DNA from 2 places in the Caballeronia sp. TF1N1 genome. Region 1 is predicted to be linked to the other one. Evidence: riboswitches for the same ligand, from Rfam matches in the RefSeq annotation. Region 1 holds a riboswitch; the other holds the start of a gene.
What was found. A riboswitch is a leader RNA that binds a small molecule or an ion and turns the genes downstream of it on or off. The one in region 1 is predicted to bind thiamine pyrophosphate.

Region 1 (4,180 bases):
GACGATGGATTTTGGCGCGTGGCGCATCGATTCGAGATCGTCGTCTGTCAGTAGAAGGAAGTCCATCGATTATTTGTGACTGTCTGCCGTAACGCTTCGAAGTCTATGACGTCGCGCGCAGGGCAAGTTACTCACCGCCACAAATAAGAAAAACCGCACCCACAATTGCTCGCGGATGCGGTTCTTCATTCAGCAAGAGACGGAATCAAACCTCCGCCATCGTCCTCTCTATCTCGATCCGATAATCATGGAACAGCGCCACCGACTCCCGGTGCGCAACGCTCAAAATCGCCGCCTTCGGCAAACGTTCGACGAGCGTGTTGTAGATATGCAGTTCGTTATCCGCATCGAGGGCGCTGGTGGCTTCGTCGAGGAACAGGAAGTCGGGCTTGTGCAGCAGCACGCGCGCGGCGGCAAGACGCTGTTGCTCGCCCGGCGACAAGCTGCGCGCCCAGTGCGCACTTTCTTCCAGGCGGTCGCCATACTCGGCCAGATTGCACAGACGCAGCGCCTCGCGCGATTCCTCGTCGGTGAAGGTGCCACCCGGCGACGGATAGCTCAACGCCGCGCGCAGCGTGCCGATCGGGAGATAGCTCACTTGCGGGATAAACAGCATCTTCGCGTCGACGGGTGCGTCGATACTACCGTCGCCGAACGGCCAAAGGCCCGCCAGAGCCCGCATCAGCGTGCTCTTGCCCGCGCCCGACGGCCCGACTATCAGCCAGCGCGATCCCGGTTCTATCGTCACATCGCCCACGCGCGAAAGTGGCGTGCCATTCGGCAACGCGAGCGCAAGCCCCTTGGTCGTCAGCGCTTTCGTGCTCGTGTAATGCAGGTTGATACCGCCATGCGCCGTTGCCGGCGACGTTTCCTCGCGGATATGCGTCGAGCGCATCACACGCTTGAATTCGCGCAGACGATTCACCGTGGCGCGCCATTCGACCAAGGTCGAGTAACTGTTGATGAACCAGGAGAACGAATCGCTGACCGTGCCGAACGCCGATGAAATCTGCATCAAGACGCCGAACGAGAACGCGCCCGCGAAATAGCGCGGCGCGGCAACCATGATCGGGAAGATGATGGCGATCTGTCCGTAGAAACTGAGCACGAAGGTCATGCGCTTCGTGTACTTCATGATCATCCACCAGTTGTCGCGAATGCGCTGGAAAATGGTCTTCGCGTTGGCCGTCTCGGTGGCGATGCCATCGTAAAACGCGATCTGCTCGGCATTCTCGCGCACGCGAATCAGCCCGAAGCGGAAATCGGCCTCGACCTTCTGTTGCTGGTAGTTGATCGACACCAGCGGATGCCCGACCTTCTGAATGATGACCGAGCCGATGATCGCGTAAAGCGCCGCCGCCCAGACCATGTAGCCGGGAATGACGAGCGGCGTGCCGAATGCCGTGATGGTCAGCGCGCCCGCGAGCGTCCACAAAATGGTGATGAACGTGACGAGCGTGACGAGCGTGGAAAGCAGATCGAGCGACAGAGACAGCGTGGTGGTCGCGAAGGATTGCAGGTCGTCGCTGATCCGCTGGTCGGGGTTATCGGCGAGACGGTCGCGTTCTATGCGGTAAAAAGCGCGGTCGCCGAACCACTGTTCGAGATACTTGTTGGTCAGCCACTGGCGCCAGCGGAAGCCGAGCATCTGCCGCAGATACCTCCCATAAACCGCAAGCAGAATGTACGCGAAGGCGAGGCCGGTGAAGACCAGCAGAAGGTGCGGAAAGTCGTGGACGTTCTTGTTCTGCAGCGCGTTGTAGAACGCCGCGCTCCAGCTGTTGAGCCGCACGTTGATCCATACGACCGTCATGTTGATCGCGATGATGGCAACGAGCAGACCCCATGCGAAGCCGCGCTCCTCCGAGACCCAGTAGGGCTTGATGAGGCTCCACGCAGAGACCGTGTCGGCTTGTTGCTGCGTGTTTTCCGGTTGAGAATTGGCCATGACCTTCCTGATGATATGCCGGTCCGAGTTACGAATGGACGCACCGCGCCGCGATACTCGCACGCGCAGCCTCTTTCCTGTCCCGCAGATTGTTCAGAGGTTCCCTTAACTGCCGCTTAATTCCGTGCTCATTCGCACAACCATGCGGAGAACCATGCTCGCGGCATTGTGCCAGAGTGCCGACTGAGGCGACCAAAGGCGGGGAATCCCGGTTTGCAGCGGCTTTGGCTTTCATGGTCTAATGATCTTCGACGAAACAGGGGTGCTTCGCGCGCGACGTCATCGAATTATCGGTGTGCTGGCGCGGCGAGGCTGAGAGAGACCCTTTGCACCCGATCCGGGTAATACCGGCGAGGGAAGTTTCCGGAGAACGCGCGGCCGTCGCGCCTTTCCTCCAGGTTCTTCCATCATCTTTCTTTTCCGCCTGGCGCGCGTTGTTTGCGTTGCCGCTGCCGGGCCGGTCTCTCCTCTGCAAGTTTTGTCTTCGCGTTCGTGCGTTTGCTGCACGGCGTTATCAGTCGTGGATAAGACCGGAGCGGCGCACAGCCTCGTTTCGATCGACAGGAGACATCGGAAAAGTGAACACGATCGATCAGCCCGCCGCGCGCCGGCCAGACTTCGCCGTCATCGGCGGAGGACTCGTCGGGCGGCTCGTGGCGTGGCAACTCGCGGGCGCGGGCCACGGCGTCGCGCTATACGAGCGCGGCGACGAGGCGGGCACGCAGTCGGCTGCGTGGGTGGCCGCCGCGATGCTCGCGCCGCTCGCCGAGGCGACGAGTGCGGAGCCGCTCGTCGTCGAACTCGGCGCGGCGTCGCTGGAACGCTGGCCGGGTCTCATCGCCGAGTTGCCCGAGCCGGTTTACTTTCAGCGCAACGGCACGCTCGTCGTCTGGCACGGCGCGGATCGCGCGGAAGCGCCGCTGTTCGAACGCAGGCTGCGCGCCAACGCGCCTGCAAGCTTGCTCGATGGCGGCTTCATCAAGCTCGCGGGCGCGGAAGTCGCGCAAGCGGAACCCGCGCTCGGCACGCGTTTCGCGCAAGGCTGGCTGCTGCCGCACGAAGGTCAACTCGACAATCGTCAGGCGCTTCGAGCGCTCGCGGCCGGACTTACGGCGCGCGGCGTGCGCACGCACTGGAATTCTCCGGTCGATGCCATGCCCGACGCGCGCTGGATCATCGATTGCCGTGGGCTGGGCGGCAAAACTGCGTGGCCCGCGTTGCGTGGTATTCGCGGGGAAGTGGCGCGCGTGCATGCGCCGGGCATCGGGTTGTCGCGGCCGGTGCGGCTGCTGCATCCGCGTTATCCGCTGTATATCGCGCCGAAAGAGGACGATCTTTACGTGATCGGCGCGACCGAAGTCGAAGGCGAGGACATGTCGCCCGTGAGCGTGCGCTCGGCGCTGGAACTGATGAGTGCGGCGTTCGCGGTGCATCCGGGTTTCGGCGAGGCGCGCATCCTCGAACTCAATTCTCAGTGCCGGCCGACGCTGCCGGATCATCGGCCGGCCATCGTCTGGGACGGGGCGCGGACCGTGCGCGTGAACGGCCTGTATCGGCACGGCTTCATGATCGCGCCGGAAGTCGCCGATGCCGCCTGCGCACTCGCCCAAGCCATCGCCGGCGGAACCGTCGCGGACGCCGCATCGTTCGCGGATTATCGCGGCGGCGCGCGCTGGTCCGAACTTCTGCATAGCGAACCGGCCATCGCGGCCGCGCTCTAGTCATCGAAAGTCAAAGCCATGAACATCCACATCAATCAGCGCGAATTCAGTCTGACCGATGCCGCCACCGTCACCGACGCGCTCGCCGCATTCGGCGCCAAACCGCCGTTCGCGGTCGCGCTCAACGGGCAGTTCGTCGCGCGCGGCGAGCACGGCACGAAGACGCTTCGAGCCGGCGACAAGCTCGACGTCGTGTCGCCCGTCGCGGGCGGCTGAATCCACCGAATCCGAAGGATCGAATCATGACCTCACACACCGCCGCCCATAGCCTCACGCTCTACGGCCAGACGTTCCCGAGCCGTGTGCTGCTCGGCACATCGCGTTATCCGTCGCTGCAATCGCTTTCGGATTCCATCGATGCCGCGCGGCCCGGCATGGTGACCGTCGCGCTGCGCCGTCAGTCCGAGACTGGCGAGGCCGGTTTTTTCGAAGTCCTCAAGCGTCACGGCGTCGCGCTGCTGCCAAACACGGCGGGCTGCCATAGCGTCGATGAAGTGCTGACCACCGCCTA
Region 2 (4,180 bases), 1.4 Mb from region 1:
CCTTAGCTTTGATCATTGATTTTGTTGTCCGGTCCGCGCTGCGAGCACCACGCTTAAGTGATCATGCGTATTGCCCGGCGCGCCTCGGAAGACCCCTTCTCTCTTTTGCTTCTATTCCCTTGAACGACAGGCTTTCGTGTCATGCCGATGAAACTGTCGTTCGAGGGTGACGGCATTGAGCAATGCGCATGCCCTGCATCGGTGCGCAGAGGCGGCCGAAATGACGGCGAGCCTTGCGCCGCAAGGGTTTGTTATTCGTTAGAGGAATTGCTCGGGCCGAGCTGGAAGGCCGACTAAAGCGGCGCCGGATAGTAGCGAATGCAGCGCGCGGAGGAGGTTTTTACAAAAGGAAAGGCGGAGGGCGCGCTGCTCAAACCAACCCCCGCCGCCGATAATCAAACCAGAACGACAACGCAACGCTCATCAAAATCACGACCGTGGCAACAACCGTCCACTGCGTGATGATTTCCCCAAGCAACAAAGCGCCCAATAAAACCGCGACGACCGGATTCACGTAAAGACAACTCGTCGCGACAATCGTGCTCGTGTTCCGAATGAGAAAGTTATAAGCGACATACGCGGCCATCGATCCGACCACGACGAGATACAAAAACGAAAACCCCGCGCCCATGCTCACTTGGCCAAGGCGCTCGCCTGACACGAACGCGATGACAGTCGCGATAAGCCCGCCAAGCCCGATCTGCAACGCAGTCGACATCAGCAGATCGGAAGGCTGCGAAAGACGGCTTGCCAGATGCGCCCCGCCCGCCCAAAAAATTGCCGCGCACAAGATGGCGAGCGTGCCGACGGTCGAGCTCGGCGAGGGATCGCCATGATTGAGCAACACGATACCCAAGAGACCCAGCGCCACCGCAAACCATTCGCCCTTCGCCACACTGCGCCCGGCAAGCGCGGTGAAGATCGTCGCGAAGAGCGGCACGGTAGCCACCATCACGGCAGCCGTGCCGGTTCCCACCGTGCGCATGCCGTAAGCCATCATCCCGCTCGACAAACCTTCGAGCAAAGTCCCGACGATCGCTGCATTCCGTACTTCACGCGCCGTCGGCCACACCGCCTTGCGATGCATGGCGATCACGAAGAGACCGACGCCAGCGCACAGGTTACGCAGGCCGCCGAGCATGAGCGGCGGAAACGATTCGAGCGCCAGGTGAATGCCGAGATACGTCGATCCCCACACGAGATAAACGACGGCCAGCGCGAGCGCGACGCGTCCCTTGAGGCTGCGAGGAGCGCGAAACGGAAAGCGGTCGGGAAAACCGAGCGGCAGACGCGGAGGTACGGCAGACATGCATTACTCCGCGAAGCGCGCCCGGATTGGGGCAAGAGACTTGCAATGGGGACTGCCGCCAATCGACCGAACGGGGCATGAGCTTGAAGAACGCGCGCGCCAGGTGACGAACGAGGCGGGACTGACGATGGACGGCATGACGGAGCGAAAGAAGTGCGGAAGCGACAGGCGGGGCGACTGCTGACGACATCCGGGTAAGTACCGAAAATCGCGCGCTCGCCATTATGCAGTAAGCGCCTGCGCTTCAGCGCAAACTTCGCGAACGGTTGCCAAGATGCCACGCCACGATGTATGGTGACGCCTGCTAACGCGGGGGTCCTGCGTTGCACATCGCGATTCGTCCGGCTGCGTCGACTGAATGGCCCGTGCAATGTGGGTGAGAAATACCCTTTGAACCTGATCTGGATAATGCCAGCGCAGGGAAGCGTTCGGGCCTCGGCGCACGGTATCTCTCTCACGCGCCACGTCTTCTCGGGCCCGCACCTTTCCATCTCGTTCCTCCCTGTCTAGCTCCTGAATCAGCCGAGCTCGCCGGCGTTCGTTTGTTCGTTGTTCGTTCGATCGCCCGCGTGCTCGCTGTCAATTACCGTCCCTGCGACTGAAAAGGAGAAACAGCACATGAATGCGAATCCCAAGTTCCTTTCCGAAAACGCCATCGTCGATGCAGCCGCCATCGCGCCGCTGCCCAACTCGCGCAAGGTCTACGTGACGGGTTCGACGCCCGACATCCGCGTCCCGATGCGCGAGATCACGCAGTCCGACACGCCCGACAGTTTCGGCGGCGAAAAGAATCCGCCGGTGTACGTGTACGACACGTCCGGCCCCTACTCCGATCCGGACGCGAAGATCGACATCCGCTCCGGTTTGCCCGCGTTGCGCGCCGGCTGGATCGAAGCGCGCGGCGACACCGAGGAACTCGCGGATCTTTCGAGCGAATTCGGCCGCGAGCGCGCCGCCGATCCGAAAACGGCCGAGCTGCGCTTCCCCGATCTGCATCGTCATCCGCGACGCGCGACGCCCGGCAAGAATGTGTCGCAGATGCATTACGCGCGGCAGGGCATCGTCACGCCGGAGATGGAATACATCGCCATTCGCGAGAATCAGCGCCGCGCCGAATACCTCGAAAGCCTCAAGACGAGCGGTCCGAACGGCGAAAAGCTCGCCGCGATGATGGGCCGTCAGCATCCCGGCCAGTCGTTCGGCGCGGTGCCTTTCGACAAGGACGCCCTGAAGGCCATCACGCCCGAGTTCGTACGCGATGAAGTGGCGCGCGGCCGCGCGATCATCCCCGCGAACATCAATCACCCGGAAAGCGAGCCGATGATCATCGGGCGCAACTTCCTCGTGAAGATCAACGCGAACATCGGCAATTCGGCCGTGAGTTCGTCGATCGGCGAGGAAGTCGACAAGATGACCTGGGCGATCCGCTGGGGCGGCGACACGGTGATGGACCTGTCCACGGGCAAGCATATTCACGAGACGCGCGAGTGGATCATCCGCAATTCGCCGGTGCCGATCGGCACGGTGCCGATCTATCAGGCGCTCGAAAAGGTCAACGGCAAGGCCGAAGACCTGACTTGGGAAATCTTTCGCGACACGCTCGTCGAGCAAGCCGAGCAAGGCGTCGATTACTTCACCATTCACGCGGGCGTGCGCCTGCAATACGTGCCGCTGACGGCCAACCGCATGACGGGGATCGTCTCGCGCGGCGGCTCGATCATGGCGAAATGGTGTCTCGCGCATCATCGGGAAAGCTTCATCTACGAGCACTTCGAAGACATCTGCGAGATCATGAAGCAGTACGACGTCTCGTTCTCGCTCGGCGACGGCCTGCGTCCCGGCTCCATCTACGACGCGAACGACGAAGCCCAGCTCGGTGAACTGAAGACGCTCGGCGAACTCACGCAGATCGCGTGGAAGCACGACGTGCAAGTGATGATCGAAGGCCCCGGCCATGTGCCGATGCAGCTCATCAAGGAGAACATGGACCTGCAGCTGGAATGGTGCGACGAGGCGCCCTTCTACACGCTCGGGCCGCTCACCACCGACATCGCGCCGGGCTACGATCACATCACCTCGGGCATCGGCGCGGCGATGATCGGCTGGTTCGGCACCGCCATGCTTTGCTACGTCACGCCGAAGGAGCATCTCGGACTTCCGAACAAGGACGACGTCAAGACCGGCATCATCACGTACAAGCTCGCGGCGCACGCGGCCGATCTGGCGAAGGGTCATCCAGGCGCGCAGGTGCGCGACAACGCGCTATCCAAGGCACGCTTCGAGTTTCGCTGGGAAGACCAGTTCAACCTCGGCCTCGATCCCGACAAGGCGCGCGAGTTTCACGACGAAACCTTGCCGAAGGATTCCGCCAAGGTCGCGCATTTCTGCTCGATGTGCGGCCCGCACTTCTGCTCGATGAAGATCACGCAGGACGTGCGCGACTTCGCGGCCAAGCAAGGCGTCTCCGAAAGCGATGCGCTCGCCAAGGGCATGCAGACCAAGGCCATCGAGTTCGTGAAGAAGGGCGCGGAGATTTATCAGCCGACCTGAAGCAAACGCTGACTGTACGCAACGGCCTGTGCTTCCTTGCAGGCCGTTTTTGCATGGCGCGCGCGTGCACCGTTTCGGGCATCTTTCCTGCTGATAAACGAACGAACCGGCGAAAAAAACGTTGCGGCGTCCGTCGATGAAAGCCAGATCGTGATCGAACGGCAGGACGCGTGGGCAAAGCCGCGGCCGTTTCATTGATCAATCGTTCTGGAGAGTCGACATGAAAATCATCAAACAAATCGGCGCCGCAGCAGTGGTCGTTTCCCTTCTCGCCGGACTCACGGCCTGCGACAACATGACGACGCGTCAACGCGATACGGC

Region 2: it holds a riboswitch for thiamine pyrophosphate, as region 1 does, so the genes downstream of both, thiC (phosphomethylpyrimidine synthase ThiC) here and LDZ28_RS12225 (FAD-dependent oxidoreductase) in region 1, are expected to answer to the same signal.

The regions. Positions count from the first base shown of each region.
Region 1 covers NZ_CP084626.1:2,617,504-2,621,683, reverse strand. Annotated here, with positions in the region: gene LDZ28_RS12235 (hypothetical protein) at 1-66, opposite strand, end outside; gene LDZ28_RS12230 (ABC transporter ATP-binding protein/permease) at 206-1,948, opposite strand; TPP riboswitch at 2,197-2,324, shown strand; gene LDZ28_RS12225 (FAD-dependent oxidoreductase) at 2,527-3,669, shown strand; gene thiS (sulfur carrier protein ThiS) at 3,688-3,885, shown strand; gene LDZ28_RS12215 (thiazole synthase) at 3,912-4,180, shown strand, end outside.
Region 2 covers NZ_CP084626.1:1,043,481-1,047,660, reverse strand. Annotated here, with positions in the region: gene LDZ28_RS04785 (EamA family transporter) at 371-1,309, opposite strand; TPP riboswitch at 1,611-1,750, shown strand; gene thiC (phosphomethylpyrimidine synthase ThiC) at 1,928-3,859, shown strand; gene LDZ28_RS04775 (glycine zipper 2TM domain-containing protein) at 4,080-4,180, shown strand, end outside.